3 regions of the Burkholderia sp. Bp8998 genome follow, and region 2 is predicted to be linked to each of the others. Evidence: predicted binding sites of a transcription regulator. Region 2 holds the regulator's gene; each other region holds the start of a gene.
The links. The regulator LexA, encoded in region 2, represses DNA repair genes until DNA is damaged. The targets are predictions, from matches to a motif close to ACTGTATNNNNATACAGT.

Region 1 (7,384 bases), on a different contig from region 2:
CGACGCACATCACCCTCACCCGATCCGCCACCACCGCGGCAACAGATCGCGCACCTCGCGCCGCCGGTAACGATCGTCGATCAGATGCACGACACCCTCGTCGTGTTCGGTGCGGATCACGCGCCCGGCCGCCTGCACGACTTTCTGCAAGCCGGGGTACAGATACATGTAGTCGTACCCGTTGCCGAAACGCGCATCCATCGCGCGCCGCATCTGTTCGTTGACGTCGTTGACCTGCGGCAGCCCGAGCGTCGCGATGAACGCACCGATCAGCCGCTCGCCGACCAGGTCCACGCCTTCCGAAAACGCACCGCCCAGCACCGCGAAGCCGACCCCGCGCCCGCCCGCGTCGAAGCGCGCGAGAAACGCGTCGCGCTCGCTTTCGGCCATGCCGGGCGCCTGGGCCCACACGGGCACGTCCGGGTGGCGAGCCCGCATCAGCGCGACGACGCGCCCGAGATAGTCGAAGCTGCTGAGGAAACCGAGGTAGTTGCCGGGCCGCGTCGCATACTGCGCGGCGATCAGGTCCACGATCGGTTCGAGCGAACGGTCACGGTCGCGCCAGCGCGTCGACACGTGGCTCGCGACGCGCACGGTCAATTGCTCGGCGCGGAACGGCCCGTCGACGTCGAGCCAGCCGGTATCGGCCGGCAACCCGAGCGTGTCGCGATAGAAATGAAACGGACTCAGCGTGCCGGAAAACAGCACGGTCGCGCGCGCGGCTTCGTAGCGCGGCGCGAGAAAACCGGCCGGAATCACGTTGCGCACGCACAGCGTCGACTGGATGCGGCGCCTGCGCGCTGCCGGCGCGACGCCGTCGAGCCCGGACTGGTGCGGCAGCGGCTCGCCGTGCAGCGTCGCGTCGAAGATCGACGCGCTGTCGAACGCGTCGGCGAGCACGCCGAACTGGATCGCCTCGAAATGAAAGCGCAACAGCGCGTCCCCATTCGCGCGCGGCGCATCGGTCAGGTGTTCGCCGATCGTCGCGACGAGGTTCTGCACCGCCGACACGATCGGCCCCGGAATCTCGGGGTACGCCGCATAGCGCTCGGCCTGGGCGCGATTGAGCGTGCCCCACGCGCGCGCGAGCCGGTCGAACGCCTTGCGCAGTGCCGCAGGCGCGGCCTCGCGCGCGGCCGCGAACGCGAACGGGTCGAGCGACGCGCTGTACATCTTGCGTGCACGATCGAGCAGGTTGTGCGCCTCGTCGACGAGCACGCCGACGCGCCACTGGTTCTGCTGCGCGAGCGTATGCAGCATCGCGCTGCCGTCGTAGTAGTAGTTGTAGTCGCCGATCACCATGTCCGACCAGCGCGCCAGCTCCTGCGCGAGGTAGTACGGACAGACACCGTGCGCGCGGGCCGCCTCGCGCACGGTGTCGCGATCGAGCAACCCCGCGCCGATCGCCGCGTCGCGCGCCGCCGGCAACCGGTCGTAGAAGCCTTGCGCAAGCGGGCACGATTCGCCGTGACACGCGCGGTCCGGATGCTCGCACGCCTTGTCGCGCGCGACGAGTTCCAGCACGCGCAGCGGCAGCGCCGCCGTGCCGGCACCGAGCGTGGTCGCGGCTTCCAGCGCGAGCGCGCGGCCGGGCGTCTTCGCGGTCAGGAAGAGCACGTGATCGAGCTCGCCCTCGCCGCACGCCTTCAGCAGCGGGAACACCGTGCCGAGCGTCTTGCCGATGCCGGTCGGCGCCTGCGCCATCAGGCAGCGCTCGTCGCGCGCCGCCCGATAGACGGACACGGCCAGCTCGCGTTGACCGCTGCGGAATTGCCCGTGCGGAAACGTCAGCGCACGCAGCGCCGCATCGCGGGCCGCGCGATGCGCGGTTTCGCGCTCGGCCCAGCCGACGAAGCACGCGCATTGCTCGGCGAAGAACGCGGCGAGCACGCTTGCGTTCAGCGTTTCCGTCAGCACGGTCTCGCGCTCGGACACGATGTCGAAATACACGAGCGCGACGTCGATTTCCGCGAGGCCGCGTGCATCGCACATCAGGTGCGCATAGACCTTCGCCTGCGCCCAGTGCAGCGCGCGATGATTGGCCGGCATCGCGTCGAGGCTGCCGCGGTAGGTCTTGATCTCCTCGAGCCGGTTCGCGACCGGATCGTAGCCATCCGCGCGCCCGCGCACGGTGAGCGTGCCCCACGTGCCGGTCAGCGCGATCTCGGTTTCGTAGCGCGCGCCGCGCTTCGACGTGACTGCGCCGTGACCGGCGATGCCTTCGAGCGCGGTCGGCGCGGGCGTGAAGCGCAGGTCGAGATCGCCGCGCCGCGCGGTGAACTCGCACATCGCCCGCACCGCCACGACGTAGCTCATGCGGACAGCCCCGCCGCTTCGGCCCGCTCGGCACCGGCCCATTCGACGTCGACGACACGCACCGGAATGCCGTGCGCGACGCAGTACGCGAGCCAGCGCGTCTGGTTGTCCTGCAGCCGGTCGCCGGGGCCCTTCACCTCGATCAGTTCATAGCGCCGCTCGCCGGGCCAGAAACGGACGAGATCGGGCAGCCCCGAGCGGTTGCCGCGGATATCCGCCAGCAGGCGCGTGAACCACAGCCGCAGGTGCGCGGGCGGCAGGCATGCCAGCGCCTCGTCGAGCAGTTCGTCGGTCAGCACGCCCCAGAACACGAACGGCGACTGCAGCCCCAGCTTCGTCGCGTAGTGCCGGCGGATCGTGTCGCGGTATGCGCCCGAGTCGAGCTGCGCGAAGCAGGCAGCGAACGCGTCCGCGCGGCGCAGCGCGAAATCGGGCGCATGCAGGTCGGCCGGGCCGCGCTGGAACGGGTGAAAGAACGCGCCGGGCACGGCCGCGAACACGGGCTCCCAGCACAGCAGCCCGAACAGCGAATTGATCAGCGTGTTCTCGACGTAGTGAACCGGCGCGGCGGGTTGGGCAAGATGGTCGCGCACCGCGTATTCGACGCTGACGAACGCTTCGGGGCGCACCAGCACGAGCGTTTCGCGCGGCACGTCGGGCGCGCTGCCCGCGCGTTCGACCCGTTGCCCGAGACGGCGCTGCAGGCGCGGCAGCATCCGCTCGACGCGCTGGCGCTCCTCGTCGCTTTCGAAGGCGCCGCGCGCATCGAGCGCCAGCGCGAGCGCGGCGTCGTCGCGTCCGCAGCGTTCGAGCACGCGAATGCGCCGGTGCCGGCTGCCCGGCCACGCGCTGCGCGCATACGCGTCGAGCGCGGCGGTCCAGTCGGCGCGGCGCTCGCAGGTCTGCCCGAGCGTGAACAGCAGCTTCGCGCGGCGCGTCGCGAGCCACGGCCGCGCGCAGCCGATCGCGTCGATCGCCTGCAGCAGGTCGTCGAACGGCTGGTCGTCGGGCCATGCATCGAGTGCTTCGCGGCAGGTCTGCAGCGCGAGATACGTATCGACGTCGTCGCGCCGCTGGAACGCGCGCGACGACGGCGCGAACGGCACGCTTTCGTACTGGAACACGCCGAGATCGGCGAGCACGAATTCGCTCCAGTCCTGATGAAGATTGCCGAAGAACATCAGCCGCAGCCGGTCGCACAGCGCGCCGACCGTCACGCGCAGCACGCGATCGTCGGCCTGCGCGCACCACGCGTCGAGCGGTTGCGCCACGTCGTGCGCGGGCCGCAGCCGTTCGAGCCAGTCGGGCTTGCGCTCGCCCGCGTGCGCGGCGAGCGACGGGAACACCTTCAGCAGGTCCGCCTTGGTCGACAACGCGAACAGCGCGTCGAGCGTGAGCGCGGGCGCCGGATCGACCCACCCGAGCGCGACGAGCGGTGCGGCCGCGTCGAGCGGGCAGCCGATTTCGTCGTATACGAGCTTGCTCGCGCGGAAGTCGGAGCCGCTGCGCATCAGCATTCGCACGAGCAACGCACGCGACGCTTTCGGCAGTTGCGCGAAATGTGCGAGAAATGCGTGTTCGCCCGCGTCGAGCAGGTCGTCGTAACGCTCGCCGAGCCAGGCCAGCGCGCGTTCGAAATTGGTCAGGTAGTAAAACGCCGGGGGCGTCGGCGATGCAGGCGTCACGGGGATCGATCACTGTACGTTTGTACAGGTCGGAATCATATCAAATGTGACGAAACATGCCGCATGCCGCGCCCACCCCGTGGACGTCCCGCCGGTGCCGATCCGGTCAGAACTGGTAATTCACCGACATGTCGAACACGCCGTTCGTCGACTGCTGCGTGATCGGGCTGCGCCTTGCGCGGCCGACGAGCTGTTCGATCGCGCCGTCCATCGTCACGAACCAGTGCTTGTTGACGAACCAGACCATCGTCACGCCGGCGCCGAACGACTTCATCCCCGCGCCCGACGAATAGGCGGGCAGCCCCGAACGCGCGGACGCTCCCGGGTTCACGCCGAACCAGCTGTTCATGTAGCGCGAATCGGCGAACGACACGGTCGGCCCGGCGAACCAGAAGAAGTGTTCGTTGCTGCCCGGCATCGGCATGTACGCGGAGAAATCGCCGACCCAGCCGTTCGAGCCGCCGATGCTGCGCCGCACATCCGCGCGCAGCACGAGCGGGAAATCCTTCGAGATCACGTAGTCGGCCGCGAGCTTCATCACCGGCGCCGCATTGATGTTGTCGAGCCCGTTCAGGTGGTCGAGGTCGTCGGCCGAGCGGCGTCCGAGGTCATAGCCGACCGACAGGCTCATGCGCCAGTTGGGCCCGCGCAGCACGTTCGCGCCGAGCCCCTCGCCCGTCGACAGGAAGAACAGGTCGCGATAGCGCACGTCGAAGTTCGGGCCGCCCATCACGCGATAGCGGTCGGAGCCCGCGTAGCGCGGCTGCAGCGTCATCGCGGCGCCGACGCTGACCTGCCACGTGGGGACGGTCGGACTGAACAGCTTCTGCAGCGGGACGCCCGCCGAGTATTGCCATTCGCCGAGCGGCGAAGGCGTCTGCGCCGACGCGTCGCGGGCACCGGCCGCCGCCAGCGCGGCGAAGGCCGACAGGCCGGACACGAACCGGCGAGTGCCGGGTGACAACAACGGGCGGGCAACGGTCATCAAGGCGGTCTCCGTCGGTTGCACGAAACGAACCTGAGGGAAAGCGCGTCGCAGCCTGATCGGCTGCAACGGCGGGCAGCCGACGGCGCGAACGTAGCGTGCGCTGAATTGTGAACATCCTACGCCGGCGCACGCGAAGCCGCAAAGCGCCCGTTGAGCACGGGCACTTTGCCACATTCCGGCATGAACCGGCGCAGGGTTGCGGAATCAGAAACGCTCGACGTGATAGTCGCCCGCGAGCGCGGCCGGGCTGCGCTTCGCCATCATGCGCGAGAAGCCGTCCGCGAGACGTCCGAGCGCGAGTTGCTTCTGGCTCGCGTCCCAGTGCGTGTAGGTGTCGTAGGCGGTGTCGTCGAACGACACGGTGACGGCGACCGGGCGGCCGCTCGCGCGAAAGCCGATATGCAGCACGCCGCCCGGCAACTCCTCGATGTGATACCGCAACGAACGCGACTCGAAATAGCGGCCCAGCACCTGAGCGATCGCGCGCTTGTCCGGCGATTGCACGTGAATGTCCATGATGGTCCTCCTTTCAGTGATCGCGCGGCCCGCCGCGGTTCGCTGCGCCCGCCCGGCATCCGCATCGGCGGCGGCCGCGACGGCGGATCGCCCTGCGGCAGGCCTGGGGGCACGGGCGGATCGACCGGATCGTCGTGGTCAGGCAGCGCCGGATCGGGATCGAAATCGGGCGTCGGTTCGGGACGGTGCAGCATGGATCGCATATTCATCGCACTCCTGCGCGGCGGCTCGCGCGTGTCGATTGGCGCGGCGAGCGCGCGCAAGCGACGTGCCTGCCCGGTGGGGCGACCGCGCATCCGGTCATGCGTCGAAACGTTCGCGCACCTGACTGAAATCGTCGCCGCACACGTTCGCGTCGTCACGTATCCTTTTCTTGGGTTCATTCATCACGCTGTCCTCTCGTCCACGCCGGCGGCTGGCGGGCCACGTGTCCGCCAGCCCGGCCGGCTCGACGGCTGCAGGCGTCATGCCGCCCGCGCTGCACGGGCATGGCGCTTGCGCCCGTCGTTACCTGTAAGGAGGTTCGATCATGACCGTATACGCCCCCGGTTGCCGTGATGCCGTGTCACCGGCTGCCGGCCTGCTCGTCCTCGCCGCGTCGCGCAAGCCGTCTGATGACAAGACGGAGGAGCGCATCGACGAAGGACTCGAGGAGACGTTCCCGGCCAGCGATCCGCCCGCCGTCGGCGGCGCGACCCGCATCGACCCCGCCAGGCCGTCCGGCGAACGCGAACGTCGCGCGCCCGACGCCCCGCCACCGCCCCGCGATCACGGCTGACGGCGGCACCCCGGCCCACGATGCGCGGCAGCGTAGCGTCGGGCCGGCACAACCGGAGTGAAGTGATGAAACGCATCGAACGTGCATGGCACGAAGTCAGCGGCGCCGCAGGCGTCGCGGCGCTGGCCGCAATCGAGAGCGCGCTGGTCCTGGCAATCGTCGTGATGACGGGCGTCGGCCACTGAGCGTTGCGCGCGACCGCGGCCGCGGTTGCCGCCGTGGAAGATGTACAAGCCGGCTGGCAAATTTCTCCGTGGCCCGGCCGCGCAAGCCCTCCGTGTGCCGATTGAACGCGGCACGCGTCCTGCTTCCACATCGTCTCCCTCACGAAGGAGGCGTTCATGTATCGCGTCAATGAAATCATGTCGCGCGACGTAGTGTGCGTCGCGCCGACCGACACGATTCGCCATGCGGCCGAATTGATGCAGCGCTTCGACATCGGCGTGCTGCCGGTGTGCGACGGCGCCGAGCTGGTCGCGATCGTGACCGACCGCGATCTCGCGGTGCGCGCGCTGTCGCACGGGCATGCGCCCGATACCCCCGTGAAGGTCGTCGCATCCGCGCCGGTGCAGTGGTGCGTGGAGGACGACGGCGTCGGCGACGTGCAGCAACGGATGGCCGACGTGCAGCTGCACCGGATGCCGGTGCTCGACGCCAACCGGCAGATCGTCGGCATGGTGTCGCTGGGCGACATCGCGACACGCGCGGGCGGCCCGGCACGCGACGAGCTGGCGAATACGCTCGAGGACGTGTCCCTGCCGCGCCGCCGCTGATCGGCCACGCTCACTCGTGCGGCCCGCGCGCCGTGTACGCCGCGCCGCCTCGACCAGGAGAACAGCGATGACAACGGACAGACCGTCGCGCACGCACGCGCGCATCGTCGGCGACCGCGGCCGTTCGGCTGGCGGGCCCGGGCCGGACGTGATGGCCGCCGGCACGCTGAAAGACGATCGCGTGCTGACGATCGACGGCGACGACATCGGCAAGATCACGAACATCATGCTCGACGTCCACTCGGGCCGGATCGCGTATGCGGTCGTGTCGTCGGGCGGGTTGCCCGGGATCGGCGACAAGCTGCTCGCGGTGCCGTGGAACGTGCTG
Region 2 (7,384 bases):
CACGATGCCCGGCACCGCGAAGATGATCTGCACGTCGTGGTCCTGCAGCCACGGACCGAGCCAGCCCTGCGCGCCGAACAGCAGCACGTAGACGAGACCCGAGATCACCGGCGACACGGAGAACGGCAGGTCGATCAGCGTGGTCAGCAACGCCTTGCCGCGGAATTCGAATTTCGCGATCGCCCACGATGCGCACACGCCGAACACGAGGTTCAGCGGCACCGCGATCACGGCGACGGTCAGTGTCAGCTTGATCGCCGACCATGCGTCGGGATCGGCGAGCGACTCGAGATAGAAGCCGACGCCCTTGCGCAGCGCCTCGAAGAACACCGCGGCGAGCGGCACGACGAGGAAGAACGCGAGGAACGCCAGCGCAACGCCGATCAGCAACCAGCGCACGGCGCGCGGCTCGCTGACGGGGTCGAGCTGTTTCGCGGCGCGCGCGCGCGCGGCGGACGGGTTGTTCGGCACGGCACTGGACTCCTGGCTCATTGCTGGCCTCCTGCCGCGGCGACAACGGTGACAGTCGCGGGCGCCGGGCCGCTCGCGCCCTTGCTCGTCCTGCGCTGCAGATACCACTGCAGCGTGTTGATGAACAGCAGCATCAGGAACGACACGACCAGCATCACGACGGCCAGCGCGGTCGCACCCGCGTAGTCGTATTGCTCCAGCTTCGTGATGATCAGCAGCGACGTGATCTCGGACTTCATCGGCACGTTGCCGGCAATGAAGATCACCGACCCGTACTCGCCGAGCGCGCGCGCGAACGCCAGCGCGAAGCCGGTGAGCAGCGCCGGCAGCACGGCCGGCAGCACGACGCGGCGGAACGTCAGCCAGCGCGTTGCGCCGAGGCACGCGGCGGCCTCTTCCTGCTCGCGCTCGAAATCCTCGAGCACCGGCTGCACGGTGCGCACGACGAACGGCAGCCCGATGAAGGTCAGCGCCACCAGTACGCCGGCCGGCGTGAACGCGATCTTGATGCCGAACGGCGCGAGATACTGGCCGACCCAGCCGTTGGTTGCATAGACGGCCGCGAGCGAGATGCCGGCGACCGACGTCGGCAGCGCGAACGGCAGGTCGACGATCGCGTCCACGAGGCGCTTGAACGGAAACGTATAACGCACCAGCACCCACGCGACGAGAAAGCCGAACACGGCGTTGATCAATGCACCGCCGAGCGCGGCGGAGAACGTCAGCCGGTACGACGCGAGTACGCGCGGCGACGCGACGGCGGTGACGAACTGGTCCCACGACAGCGTCGCGGTCTTCAGGAACGTGGCGGCGAGCGGGATCAGCACCACGAGGCTCAAATAGGCCACCGTGATGCCGAGCGTCACGCCGAAACCGGGCAGCGCGCTCGGCTTGCGAAAGGTGTACGTCGTCATCGGATGCTCTTGCTGGGTCGTTGCTGCTCACGGGTCCGACGCAAACGCGGGCGCGAGGTGTCGCGCCGGCGGGCAATCGGGGATGCGGCGCGCTGTCGTGGCGCGCCGCTGTCGTTATGGGTTGCTGCCTGGCCTTACTGCGGCTTGTAGATCGAGTCGAACACACCGCCGTCCGCGAAATGCGTCTTCTGCGCATTCGTCCAGCCGCCGAACGTGTCGTCGACCGTGTACAGCTTCAGCTTCGGGAACTGCTTCGTCAGGTTCGCCGGCACGTTCTTCGAACGCGGACGGTAGTAGTTGCGCGCCGCGATCTCCTGGCCCTGCGGGCTATACAGGAAATTCAGGTAGGCCTCGGCCAGCTTGCGCGTGCCCTTCTTGTCGACCACCTTGTCGACCACGGCCACGGGCGGCTCGGCCAGGATGCTCACCGACGGCACGACGATCTCGAACTTGTCGGTACCGAATTCCTTGACCGACAGGAACGCCTCGTTCTCCCACGCGATCAGCACGTCGCCGATCCCGCGCTGCACGAAGCTCGTCGTCGCACCGCGCGCGCCCGAGTCGAGCACGCCCGCATTCTTGTAGAGCTTCGTCACGAATTCCTTCGCGGTCTGCTCGTTGCCACCCGGCTTGTGGACCGCGTACGCCCATGCGGCCAGGTAGTTCCAGCGCGCACCGCCCGACGTCTTCGGGTTCGGCGTGACGATCGAGATGCCCGGCTTCGTCAGGTCGTCCCAGTCCTTGATCCCTTTCGGGTTGCCCTTGCGCACCAGGAACACGATCGTCGACGTGTACGGCGACGCGTTGTCCGGCAGGCGCTTCTGCCAGTCCTTGTTGACGAGCCCCTTGTTGGCGAGCGCGTCGATGTCGTAGGCCAGCGCGAGCGTCACGACGTCGGCCTGCAGGCCGTCGAGCACCGAGCGCGCCTGCGCGCCCGAGCCGCCGTGCGACTGCTTGAAGTTGACCGTCTCGCCCGTCTTCGCCTTCCACTCCTTGCCGAATGCCTGGTTGAAGTCCTGGTACAGCTCGCGCGTCGGGTCGTAGGACACGTTCAGGAACGTCGTATCGGCCTGGGCATGTGTCGCGACGCCCAGCGCCGCCGCCGCGCCCAGCGCGAGTGTTGCGATCAGGCGGCCCACTCCGCCCGCCAGCCCCGTATTGCGCTTCGCCATCCTTGGTTCTCCAGTGTTGTCGGTATTGCGATGTCGGGCCAGTCTAACGAACGGGTTACATGATTAAAAATAATCGTTCTTCATTTTTTAATACTCAAAAGTGCTAACGCAGACGGGACGGACGGTTGCGGCAGACGAACCGGCGTCCGGACGTCGCGAAACCGCGTCGGAACCGGCGCGATCGCGTCGAACCTCAAGTAACGCTTGAAATTCGCGAAGTACTGTATAAAAATACAGCTCACTGTCTATCCATACAGTTCAGCCATGACCAAACTCACCGCCCGTCAGCAGCAAGTGTTCGACTTGATCCGCCGCGCGATCGAGCGCTCCGGTTTCCCGCCCACGCGCGCCGAGATCGCGGCAGAGCTGGGCTTCAGCTCGCCGAATGCGGCCGAGGAGCACCTCCGTGCGCTGGCGCGCAAGGGCGTGATCGAGCTGGCCGCCGGCGCGTCGCGCGGCATCCGCCTGCTCGGCATCGACGACGCACCGCACCAGTTCACGCTGCCGCACGCCGGCCTGATGCAACTGTCGCTGCCGCTCGTCGGCCGGGTGGCGGCCGGTAGCCCGATCCTCGCGCAGGAGCACATCTCGCAGCATTACGCGTGCGATCCCGCGCTGTTCACCAGCAAGCCCGACTACCTGTTGAAGGTGCGCGGCCTGTCGATGCGCGACGCCGGCATTCTCGACGGCGACCTCCTCGCCGTGCAGAAGCGCACGGAAGCGAAGGACGGCCAGATCATCGTCGCGCGGCTCGGCGACGACGTCACGGTCAAGCGCCTGATGCGCCGGCCCGGCGGCCTCGAGCTGATCGCCGAAAACCCGGATTACGAAAACATCTTCGTCAAGGCCGGCAGCGCGGAATTCGCGCTCGAAGGCATCGCCGTCGGGCTGATCCGCTCGGGCGAACTCTGACAATCGGTCTCGCTGAGGAGAACATCATGGAACGCCTTTCCCGTTTGCTGCCTTTCCGTCAATTCGGTCGCCTGCGTCACCTGCGCGGCCGCACGCCCTGCGCGCCGCTGTCCGCCGCGGCGCCCGTGGGGAACCAAGAAGTCGCAGTTGAACGGCAGGCGTCGCTGCTGCCGTCAGCGCTGCCCGCATTCGCGCGGGTCTCGCTGAACGCCGGCCTGAATCACGCGGAACCGGCGCGCCGTGCGCCCGTGCGCGTCTATCACGGCCGGTCGCGCCTGATCATGGTCGGGACGATCGATGCCGTGTGCCGGATGATCGATCGCTGCATCGCCGAGGAACGATCGGCCACGCACGGCGGTCTCTGATTGCGGAACCTGTCCGCACCGGAGGCATCGTGACCGGATCTTCGGGCCGCGCGTGGCGGCTCAAGCCCCTAGTGATCGTCGTGCTGGCCGTCGCCGTACTGGTGGCGATCGGCTATGCATACGCATCGCCGTACGTCGCGCTCGGTCGCCTGAAATCGGCGATCGATGCGCGCGATGCGCAATCGGTCAGCGAATATGTCGATTTTCCGTCGCTGCGCATCAGCCTGAAGCAGCAGGTCACGGAAGAGTTGATGCGCCGGATCGACGCTGTGAAGAAGGACAATCCGTTCGCGGTGATTGGCGCGCTGATCGGATCTGCGTTGATCGGCCCGCTTGTCGATGCCTACGCGACACCGGAAGGTGTGGCGGCGCTGATGAGCGGCATTCCCCCGCGCGGTAATCCGGGCGAACGGCCACCCGAATGGTCGGGCCCGCCGTCGGGTGGTGCGCCTGGCAACGCACCGGCCGCACCGCCGGTCAATCCGGCGGGCACCCCGGTACCGGGCAGCAATGCGTCCGTCTCGACCGCATCGGCGCCGGCCGCCGCACCCGCGCCGGTGCCGGCGCCGGCCAGCCCGACCGACGCGGGCCATCGGCAGCAAACGAGTGCCGGCTACCGGAATATCGATGAATTTGTCGTGACCTACCGGCGCAGTGCCGACGGCACGCGCTATGCGGCGATCTTCCACCGCTTCGGCCTGTTCTCGTGGAAGCTGTCCGCGATCGACCTGCACGCCTGAGGTTGCAATCGGGGTAGATGCCGCTGAGGCGGCACGGCGAGCAACCGGCGCGGATCGCAGGACAACCCGGCCGGTCGCGCGATCACTGCGTCACTTACCGCTCGCGGTGGCCGCCTCGCGTTCGCGCGCGATCTCGGCCTTTTGTTCTTCCGCCGACGAACACGCGACCAGAATGCTGCAGCTCACGCGATCGAGCAGTTGCGTGTTGCCCGACCCCATCCACCATCTCGACAATCCGCTGCGGCACCGATGACCGACGACGACGAGGTCGACCTTCAACTCCGTCGCGAGATTCGCGATTTCGTCGATCGGATAGCCGAACGCGAAATGGCCTTCCGCCTGAACGCCACGCTCGCGCAACCAGTTCACGCCTTCCTGCAGGATCTCGCGTGCGGTTTCCTCGAAGCGGCCGCACGCGACGTCGGTCAGCAGCCCTGCGCTTTGCGCGATGCTCGAGCGCATGTCGACGACCGACAGCAAATGCGTTTCCGCCTTCAGGTCGAGCGCGAGATTGGCACCGCACCGCAATGCCTTGCGTCCTTCGAGCGTGCCGTCGTAGCACAGCAGAATCTTGTTGTAGCTAGCCATGAAACCTCCCTGTCGCGACTACGTACCCTATGCACTCATCATGGTGCGCCGCAATTCAGGACGCAAGGGATGGAAAACGCTGATTCGCCGCGCGGGGCGCGTCGGCGATGATGCGGTGCACGATCCGTGTGCGCATGCACCGTGCCGTGCGGGCATGCCCGGAAGAGACGCCGCCGATGCACTAGAATGGCCCGTTCGTGCCCTCGACTGCGTTTGCCGCGGTCATGCCCATGTGACACGCATTCGCCCGAACCGTTCGCCGGCCGGCATGCCGATCCGGCCAGCCGCGAAACGCGTCCGCGCCCGCTCACAACGACAACCTGCCCATGTCCGTTGCACCGATCGATTTCCGGAACGTCGAAAAGCGCTATGGCGACAAGCTCGTCGTCAACGACCTGTCCTTCCACGTGCAGGCCGGTGAATGCTACGGCCTGCTTGGGCCGAACGGCGCCGGCAAGACCACGACGCTGAAGATGCTGCTCGGCCTCGTGTATCCCGACGCCGGCACCATTTCGCTGTGCGGCGAACCGGTTCCGTCGCGCGCGCGGCATGCGCGCCAGCGCGTCGGCGTCGTCCCGCAGTTCGACAACCTCGACCCCGACTTCACGGTCCGCGAAAACCTGCTCGTGTTCAGCCGCTATTTCGGAATGTCGGCGCAGGCTTCCCGGGCGCTCGTGCAGCCGTTGCTCGAATTTGCGAAGCTGGAAAACAAGGCCGATGCGAAGGTCGGCGAGCTGTCGGGCGGGATGAAGCGCCGTCTGACGCTCGCACGCGCACTCGTCAACGATCCCGACGTGCTGGTGCTCGACGAGCCGACGACGGGTCTCGATCCGCAGGCGCGGCACCTGATGTGGGAGCGGTTGCGTTCGCTGCTCGCGCGCGGCAAGACGATCCTGATCACCACGCACTTCATGGAGGAAGCCGAGCGCCTGTGCGACCGGCTGTGCGTGATCGAGGAAGGCCGCAAGATCGCCGAAGGCGCGCCGCATGCGCTGATCGAATCGGAGATCGGCTGCGACGTGATCGAGATCTACGGGCCCGACCCGGTCGCCTTGCGCGACGAGCTGGCGCCGTTCGCGAAGCACACCGAGATCAGCGGCGAGACGCTGTTCTGCTACGTGACCGATCCCGAGCCGCTCAGTGCGCGACTCAAGGGTCGCACGGGATTGCGCTATCTGCATCGCCCGGCCAATCTGGAAGATGTGTTCCTGCGGCTCACGGGCCGCGAAATGCAGGACTGATCGATCATGGACGTACGCAACTATTCCGCCGCCGCGCCGTCCGCACCGCCACGCGAATCACGCTTCGCAATCGCGCTGCCCGCGAATGCCACCAACTGGATCGCCGTGTGGCGGCGCAACTACCTCGTGTGGCGCAAGCTCGCGCTCGCGTCGCTGTTCGGCAATCTCGCCGATCCGATGATCTACCTGTTCGGGCTGGGGTTCGGGCTCGGCCTGATGCTCGGCCATGTCGACGGCGTGTCCTATATCGCGTTCCTCGCGGCCGGCACGGTCGGATCGAGCGTGATGATGTCCGCGAGCTTCGAGTCGATGTATTCGGGCTTCTCGCGGATGCACGTGCAGCGCACCTGGGAAGCGATCATGCACACGCCGCTCGCGCTGGGCGACATCGTGCTCGGGGAGATTGTCTGGGGAGCGAGCAAGGCGCTGCTGTCGGGCGTCGCGATCATGCTCGTCGCGGGCCTGCTCGGCTATGCGCGGTTTCCGTCGATGCTCGCGGCGCTGCCCGTGATCGCACTCGCCGGCCTCGCGTTCGCGAGCACCGCGATGATCGTCACCGCGCTCGCGCCGTCCTACGACTTCTTCATGTTCTATCAGACGCTCGTGCTGACGCCGATGCTGCTGCTGTCGGGCGTGTTCTTCCCGATCACGCAGTTGCCGCCGATCGCACAGCACGCCGCACACGTGCTGCCGCTCGCGAACGCGGTCGAACTGATCCGGCCCGCGATGCTCGGCCGGCCGGCGACGGACGTCGGCCTGCATCTCGCGGCGCTCGCCGGCTATGCGGTCGGCGGATTCATCGTCTCCGCGTGGCTGTTCCGGCGGCGGATGATGCGTTGACGGCCGGCGCGCACGGCGCCGGCTCGATGCGACGAAGTGGCGGCGACGTTACTCGTCGTCGTCGCTCCACGGGATCTCGACGTCGGTCAGGAACGCGACGATCGCCAGCGGGCCGCCTTCCTGGCGGCCGAGCTTGCCGTC
Region 3 (7,384 bases), on a different contig from region 2:
GGCACCTTCGGCCCCGCCGCGATGAAGATGCCGCGCTCGAACAGCGGCTGCAGATACGCACGGTGGCGTTCGAGCGCATCGTCGATGCGCTCGAGCGACGCGTTGTAGTGAATGTCGATGACGTACATGGATGGCCCTGGAATGTCGCCGGCGCGTGGCGCGCCGGTCAGCCGGTCTTTGTAGCACAGCGGCCGTTCCGTGTCGTGCCGGCCGTCGTGCGTGTATTCAAGTTGTAAGTCTCGCTGCCGTAAATACGGGGCGCGACCGTTTGCGCGCGACCGGCCGTTCGCGCGCAGTGCGGGCATCGACTTCGACAACGAGGCGCGCAGATGAGCAGAATGAGTTTGAACCGCAAGCTGTGGCTCGCGCTTGCGCTGGTATGGATCGGCTTGCTCGGCGTCGGCGCGTGGAGCGCATACGAGACGCGCGCGACGATGCTCGCCGAACGCAAGGAAGGCATCGCCAACCTGGTCGACTCGGCGGTCGGCATCGTGAAGGCATATCATGCGCTCGCGCAGGGCGGCACGCTACCCGAGGCCGACGCGAAGCGCGACGCGCTCGCGAGCCTGGCCGCGATGCGCTACGGCGAGTCGGGCTATGTATTCGTGATGGATTCGAACCCCGTCGTGCTGATGCACCCGACGCTGCCGAAGCTGGTCGGCACGCAGGTCGGCGACTATCTCGATCCGGACGGCAAGCCGCTGTTCGTCACGATCCTGAACGCCGCGAAGGCGACCGGCAGCGGCTTCGCCGAGTATCGCGGCCGGCTGCCGCACAGCGAAACCGCGGTGCCGAAGATCAGCTACGTCACGCGCTTCGCGCCGTGGGACTGGAACATCTCGAGCGGCGTGCTCCTGAAGGACATCGATACCGTCTACTACCGGACGCTGTTCGGTCACCTCGCGGTCGTGTTCGTGATCGGCTTCGTGATCAGCGCGGCGATGCTCGTGATCATCCGTAACGTGCGCGGCAGCCTCGGCGGCGAGCCGGACGAAGCGGCCGCGCTGGCGACCCGCATCGCGCAGGGCGATCTGACGCGGCCGGTGCCGGTGCGCGCGGGCGACGGCACGAGCATGATGGCGGCGATGCGCGACATGCAGGCGCGCCTGCAGGCGACGATCGGCGGAATCCGCCAGTCGGCCGAGTCGCTCGAGGAAACGGCCGCGAGCATGGAGCAGCTGACCGCGACGGTGAAGCAGAACGCCGACAACGCGCGACAGGCGAGCGGGCTCGCGAACAACGCATCGGAGATCGCGCGGGCGGGCAACTACGTCGTCAGTCGCGTGATCGGCACGATGGGCGAGATCGACGACAGCTCGCGCAAGATCGCCGACATCATCGGCGTGATCGAGGGCATCGCGTTCCAGACCAACATCCTCGCGCTGAATGCGGCGGTCGAGGCCGCGCGGGCCGGCGAGCAGGGGCGCGGCTTCGCGGTGGTCGCGGGCGAGGTGCGTTCGCTCGCGCAGCGCAGCGCGACGGCCGCGAAGGAGATCCGCAAGCTGATCGTCGATTCGGTCGAGCGTGTGCGCAACGGCTCGACGCTGGTCGGCCAGGCCGGCACGACGATGGGCGAGATCCTGCAGGCGGTCGCGCGCGTGACCGACATCATGGGCGAGATCGCGGCCGCGTCCGAAGAGCAGGCGAGCGGTATCACGCAGGTCGGGCGCGCGGTCACGCAGATGGACCAGGTCACGCAGCAGAACGCGGCGCTCGTCGAGGAGGCCGCCGCGGCCGCGGCGTCGCTGCAGGAGCAGGCCGGACGGCTGCGCGACGCGATCGGCGCGTTCCGGGTCGCCGATGCCGGGGGCATCGCTCGTTAAAACACAACTAACGGTCGGGTCGCGGGCCGGGTCGCGCATCCTCCGTCAGCACCGCCGCGGTGCATACCCATATGAGCTGGATGTATTTCACTTCCGGCCGATCCTGTGACACCATTTGCCCCTTCCTGCGAGTTCGGGCATACCCGTATCGCGCCCCATTTTCAGTTAGCAAGAAAGCGAGAAACAGATGAAGCGTCGCAGTCTCCTGAAGGTATTTTCCGTGCTGGCCACCGGTGCCGCGCTGACGCTGTCGGCGGGCGCGCACGCCGAAGACAAGGTGATCAAGGTCGGCACGGTGGCCGGTCCGGATTCGGAAGTGTGGCAGGTCGTGCAGAAGGTCGCGAAGGAGAAGGAAGGCCTGAACGTGAAGGTCATCGAATTCAACGACTACGTGCAGCCGAACGCGGCGCTCGACTCGGGCGATCTCGACGCGAACAGCTTCCAGCACCAGCCCTATCTCGACAGCCAGGTGAAGCAGCGCGGCTACAAGATCGTCACCGCGGGCCTGACCTATATCTCGCCGATCGGCGTGTACTCGAAGAAGTTCAAGTCGCTGAAGGACTTGCCGCAAGGCGCGAAGCTCGCGGTGCCGAACGATCCGTCGAACGAGAACCGCGCACTGCTGCTGCTGCAGACGCAAGGCGTGATCAAGCTGAAGGCCGGCGCCGGCACGGGCGGCAACAACGCGACGGTGCTCGACATCGCCGAGAACCCGAAGAAGCTGAAGATCTCCGAGCTCGACGCCGCGCAACTGCCGCGCGTGCTGTCGGACGTCGACGCCGCCGTGATCAACACGAACTACGCGCTCGCCGCGAACCTGCAGCCGACCAAGGACGCGATCGCGCTCGAGGCGCTGACGAGCCCGTACGCGAACGTGATCGCCGTGCGCGCGAAGGACAAGGATCAGCCGTGGGTGAAGAAGCTGGTCAAGGCGTACCAGTCGCCGGAAGTGAAGGAATTCATCAAGAAGCAGTTCAAGGGCTCGATGGTCGCGTCGTTCTGAACGCCGCACACCGGTCGGACTGCTGAAACGAAGGGGCCTGCATCGCGCAGGCCCTTTTTCGTTGGCGCGGCCGGTGGCGGCCGCGCGGCACCCCGCGTTCAGCGCCCGCTCACATCTCGCCGCGCCGCGAGCAGATCGCCATGATCTGCTGGATCGCATAGTTGTCGCGCACGCCCGGCAGCGACTGCACGACGCACTCGTGGAAGCGCCGCTCGCGCGGCAGCAGCATCGCGTTGTTGCGGTACAGCGCGTCGCACGAGCGCTGGATCAGTTGGGCCGCCGCGCCGTTGCGGCTCTCGCGCAGCGCGCCCAGCATGCAGTCGTCGTACTGCGCATAGCCGTCGGTCAGCGCGAGTGCGGCGCTCGGCAGCGCCAGCGCGACCGCCGCGCATGCGATCGCACGGATTCCCCGGTTCATGGGCAGTCCGATGGTGTGGATTGGGTCGGCGGACAGCATAACGTAAAGCGACAGGGGCGGCTGACGCGTTGCGCCGATACCGGCCGGACCGCGGCCGGCCGCGCGTCGCACGCGTTTCGCGGCGGCGCGACGGCAGGGGCGCCGGCTTCCTCCTCGTTTTCATCTGATGAAAATGCCGGCCTCGTAGCAGCACTGTGCGACACGAGCACATTGCCATATACTGTATATCCATACAGTTGTGGGTGGCATCATGCTCGCATCCTCCATTTCTCCCGAATCCCTTCATCCGTCGCTCTGGCGCGGCTCGCAGCTCGCGCGCGGCGGTCCGCGCACGATCGACACGGGCTTCGCGTCGCTGTCCGCCGAACTGCCGGGCGGCGGCTGGCCGGTCGGCGGGCTCGTCGAACTGCTGGCCGCGCAGCCGGGCTGCGGCGAGATGCGGCTGCTCGCGCCCGCGCTCGCACGCACCGTCAGCGCGCGGCGTCCGCTCGCGCTCGTCGCGCCGCCGCAGTCGCCGCATGCGACTGCGCTGGCCGGTCTCGGCGTGCCGTCCGACGCGCTGCTGTGGCTGCGCGCCGGCAGCCGCACCGATGCATTGTGGGCTGCCGAGCAGGCGCTCAGGGCGGGCTGCTGCGGTGCGTTGCTGCTCTGGCAGGACGCGCGGCCCGATGCGCTGCGGCGTCTGCATCTCGCGGCCGCGCGCACCGGCGATACGCTGTTCGTGATGCTGCGCCCGCTGTCGGCCGCGCGGCAGCCGTCACCGGCCGTGCTGCGCGTCGCGCTGCATCCGGTGCCGGGCGGCGTGTCGCTCGACATCGTCAAGCGCCGCGGGCCCGCGCGCAGCGAGCCGCTCGCGCTCGATTTGCCGTCACCCATCGTGGAGAGCCGCTATGCGCGTCTTGCTCGGCATCCATCTGCCGCGCCTGCCGCTCGACGTGTGCGCCCCGCCGCCGTCTGACGCGCAGGCCGGTGCGACCGGCTGCGCGGTGCTCGAGCAAGGTGTCGTGCTGATTGCCGACGCACCCGCGCGGCGGCAGGGCGTGCGCGCGGGCATGAAGCGCGGCGGCGTGCTGACGCTCGCGCCCGACACGCGGCTCGTCGAACGCGATCCCGCCCGCGAGGCCGATGCGCTGCGCGCGGTCGCGCTCGCATTGCTGCGCTTCTCGCCGTGCGTCGCGCTCGACGATGAAGCGACGCTGATCGTCGACGTCGGCCCGAGCCTGCGCCTGTTCGGCGGCCTGCCGGCGCTGTGCCGCCAGGTGCGCGCGACGCTCGCGGCGCTCGGCTATGCGGCGCGCCTGTCCGCCGCGCCGACCGGGCGCGGCGCATGGCTGCTCGCGCGCGTGTCGGCCCGCGCGCGCATCCGGCGCCGCATCGCCGGGCAGGCGTCGCTCGTTCGTGCGCTCGACAGGCTGCCGTGCGTGCTGCTGCCCGACGCGCGCCCGTATGCGGGCTGGTTCGACGGCCTCGGCTGCCGCACGCTCGCCGATCTGCGCGGCCTGCCGCGCGCGGGGCTGCAGCGCCGCTGCGGTCCGGCGCTGCTCGCCGCGCTCGATCGCGCGTATGGCGAGGCGGTCGAGCCGCTCGCGTGGATGGCGGTGCCGCCCGTGTTCGACGTGCGGCTCGAATTGCCGGAACGCGTCGAATACGCGGAAGCCGTGCTGTTCGCCGCGCGGCGGCTCGTCGTGCAGCTCTGCGGCTGGCTGGCCGCACGGCAACTGTCGCTGGCCGCGATGACGTTCGATCTCGAGCACGAGCGCGGCCGCCAGGCCGTGCCGCCGACGCCGCTCGAACTCGCGTTCGCCGCGCCCGTGCGCGACGAAGCGCACTTCATGCGGCTGCTTGGCGAGCGGCTCGCGCGCGTGGAGCTGCCGGCCGCGGTGATCGCGGTGCGGCTGAAGGCCACGCGCGTCGAATCGGTCGCGCCGCCGGCCGACGATCTCTTTCCCGAGCCGGGCGGCACGAAAGAGACGCGTGCGCGGCTGTTCGAGCTGCTGGTCGCGCGGCTCGGCGTGGACAACGTGCTGCGCGCGGCGCCCGTTGCCGATCATCGGCCCGAAGCCGCGAACCGCTGGCTGCCGCTCGATGCACCGGCGGGCAAGCCGGCCGCCGGCCCGCCTGCCGCACCGCCGCGTCCCGCGTGGCTGCTGGCCGAGCCGCTGCCGCTTCTGATGCGCGGGGAGCGGCCGGTATTTCATACGCCACTCAGGATGATGTCGTCGGCCGAGCGGATCGAAGCCGGGTGGTTCGACGGGCAGATGGCCGCACGCGATTACCACGTCGCGCAGGACGAAGCCGGCGCGTGTTATTGGGTGTTCAAGGAGCGTGCGGCGAGCGAGTCCGAACTGCGCTGGTTCCTGCACGGCTTGTTCGGGTGAACGGCGATGGTTGCGGAAATCAGCTGGCTGCCCGATTACGCGGAGTTGTTCTGCCGGTCGAACTTTTCGTTCCTGCATGGCGCGTCGCATGCGGACGAACTGGTCGAGCGGGCGGTGGAACTCGGCTATCGCGGGATCGCGATCACCGACGAATGCTCGCTGGCCGGCGCGCCGCGCATGCATGTCGCCGCGCGGGAGAAAGGGTTGCCGCTCGTCATCGGTTCGTATTTCGAAGTAACCCAAGCGGAAGTCGCACCCGGCCACGATCCGGGGCCGGGTGCGTTCGGGCTCGTGCTGCTTGCGCAGAACCGGGAGGGTTACGGCAATCTTTCCGAGCTGATTTCGTGGCGACGGATGGCCGCGCCGAAGGGCACTTACACGTTGACGTCGCGGATGCTGTCGGCACCGCCTGCAGCGTTCGCGCACCTGCGCGGCATGCCCGACTGCTTCGCGATTCTCGTGCCCACGCATCCCGTGCGTGCGGACGTGCTCGATGCGCAGGTCGCCTGGTTCCGCGCGACCTTCGGCGAGCGCGCACGACTCGGGCTCGTGCAGCTGCAGCGCCCGCTCGACGGCGCACAGCGCGAGGAGATTCGCGCGGCCGGCGAGCGGCGCGGCATGCGTATCGTCGCGCTCGGCGACGTGACGATGCATCGGCGTTCCTGCAAGCCGCTGCAGGACGTGATGACGGCGATCCGCGTCGGGATGCCGGTTTCCGAGTGCGGGTATGCGCTCGCGCCGAATGCGGAACAGCACCTGCGCACGCGGAACCGGATCGCGCAGCTGTTTTCGGCGGAGGAGATTGCGGAAACGTGCGCGATTCTCGGCGCGTGCGATTTCGAACTCGACACGCTGCGCTACGAATACCCCGACGAGATCGTGCCGAAGGGGCTCACGCCGACGCGCTACCTGGAACAGGAAACCTTCGCCGGGGCGGCCGGGCGTTATCCGCAGGGCATTCCGGAAAAGGTCGAGAAGCAGATCAAGTATGAACTCGACCTGATCGCGAGGCTGAGCTACGAACCGTTCTTCCTGACCGTCTACGACATCGTCAAATACGCGCGCAGCCGGAACATCCTGTGCCAGGGCCGCGGCTCGGCCGCGAACTCGGTCGTCTGCTACTGCCTCGGCATCACCGAGGTGAATCCCGAACAGAGCACGATGCTGTTCGAGCGCTTCATCAGCGAGGAGCGCGGCGAGCCGCCGGACATCGACGTCGACTTCGAGCACCAGCGCCGGGAAGAGGTCATTCAGCATATCTACGAAAAATACGGCAAGGATCGCGCCGCGCTCGCGGCGGCCGTCTCGACGTATCGCCCGCGCGGCGTGCTGCGCGAAACCGGCAAGGCGCTCGGCGTCGATCCGATGTTGGTCGACCGCGTCGCGAAGGGGCATCGCTGGTTCGACGGCAGCCGCGACCTGCTGCAGCAATTCGCGACGACCGGCCTCGACCCGGCGACGCCGATCATTCGTGCATGGGCCGAACTGGCGGGGCGCTTGCTCAATTTTCCGCGTCACCTGTCGCAGCACTCGGGCGGCTTCGTGATCAGCCGCGGCAAGCTCACGCGGCTCGTGCCGGTCGAGAACGCGGCGATGGACGGGCGGCGCGTGATCCAGTGGGACAAGGACGATCTTGAATCGCTCAAGCTGATGAAGGTCGACGTGCTCGCGCTCGGCATGCTGTCGGCGCTGCATCGCGCCTTCGACCTGCGCACCGCGTGGCGTGGGCCGCAGAAGGACGGCCAGCCGTTCACGCTGAAGC

Region 1: a site for LexA is predicted at 4,013-4,030, ahead of DIE06_RS03915 (VRR-NUC domain-containing protein). Genes of this name have one in related genera too.
Region 3: a site for LexA is predicted at 3,464-3,481, ahead of imuA (translesion DNA synthesis-associated protein ImuA). Genes of this name have one in related genera too.

Annotation. Positions count from the first base shown of each region.
Region 1 covers NZ_QTQF01000002.1:220,194-227,577, reverse strand. Annotated here, with positions in the region: gene DIE06_RS03920 (ATP-dependent DNA helicase) at 16-2,316, opposite strand; gene DIE06_RS03915 (VRR-NUC domain-containing protein) at 2,313-4,001, opposite strand; gene DIE06_RS03910 (MipA/OmpV family protein) at 4,108-4,986, opposite strand; gene DIE06_RS03905 (hypothetical protein) at 5,194-5,505, opposite strand; gene DIE06_RS03900 (hypothetical protein) at 6,035-6,283, shown strand; gene DIE06_RS03895 (CBS domain-containing protein) at 6,625-7,056, shown strand; gene DIE06_RS03890 (PRC-barrel domain-containing protein) at 7,124-7,384, shown strand, end outside.
Region 2 covers NZ_QTQF01000007.1:191,889-199,272, forward strand. Annotated here, with positions in the region: gene cysW (sulfate ABC transporter permease subunit CysW) at 1-492, opposite strand, end outside; gene cysT (sulfate ABC transporter permease subunit CysT) at 489-1,385, opposite strand; gene DIE06_RS10735 (sulfate ABC transporter substrate-binding protein) at 1,520-2,557, opposite strand; gene lexA (transcriptional repressor LexA) at 2,822-3,469, shown strand; gene DIE06_RS10745 (hypothetical protein) at 3,496-3,834, shown strand; gene DIE06_RS10750 (DUF2939 domain-containing protein) at 3,864-4,574, shown strand; gene DIE06_RS10755 (universal stress protein) at 4,665-5,162, opposite strand; gene nodI (nodulation factor ABC transporter ATP-binding protein NodI) at 5,489-6,403, shown strand; gene DIE06_RS10770 (ABC transporter permease) at 6,410-7,243, shown strand; gene DIE06_RS10775 (hypothetical protein) at 7,292-7,384, opposite strand, start outside.
Region 3 covers NZ_QTQF01000018.1:82,610-89,993, forward strand. Annotated here, with positions in the region: gene DIE06_RS19155 (YciI family protein) at 1-128, opposite strand, end outside; gene DIE06_RS19160 (methyl-accepting chemotaxis protein) at 330-1,823, shown strand; gene DIE06_RS19165 (MetQ/NlpA family ABC transporter substrate-binding protein) at 2,011-2,826, shown strand; gene DIE06_RS19170 (VF_A0006 family four-cysteine protein) at 2,936-3,244, opposite strand; gene imuA (translesion DNA synthesis-associated protein ImuA) at 3,495-4,202, shown strand; gene DIE06_RS19180 (DNA polymerase Y family protein) at 4,135-5,622, shown strand; gene DIE06_RS19185 (error-prone DNA polymerase) at 5,629-7,384, shown strand, end outside.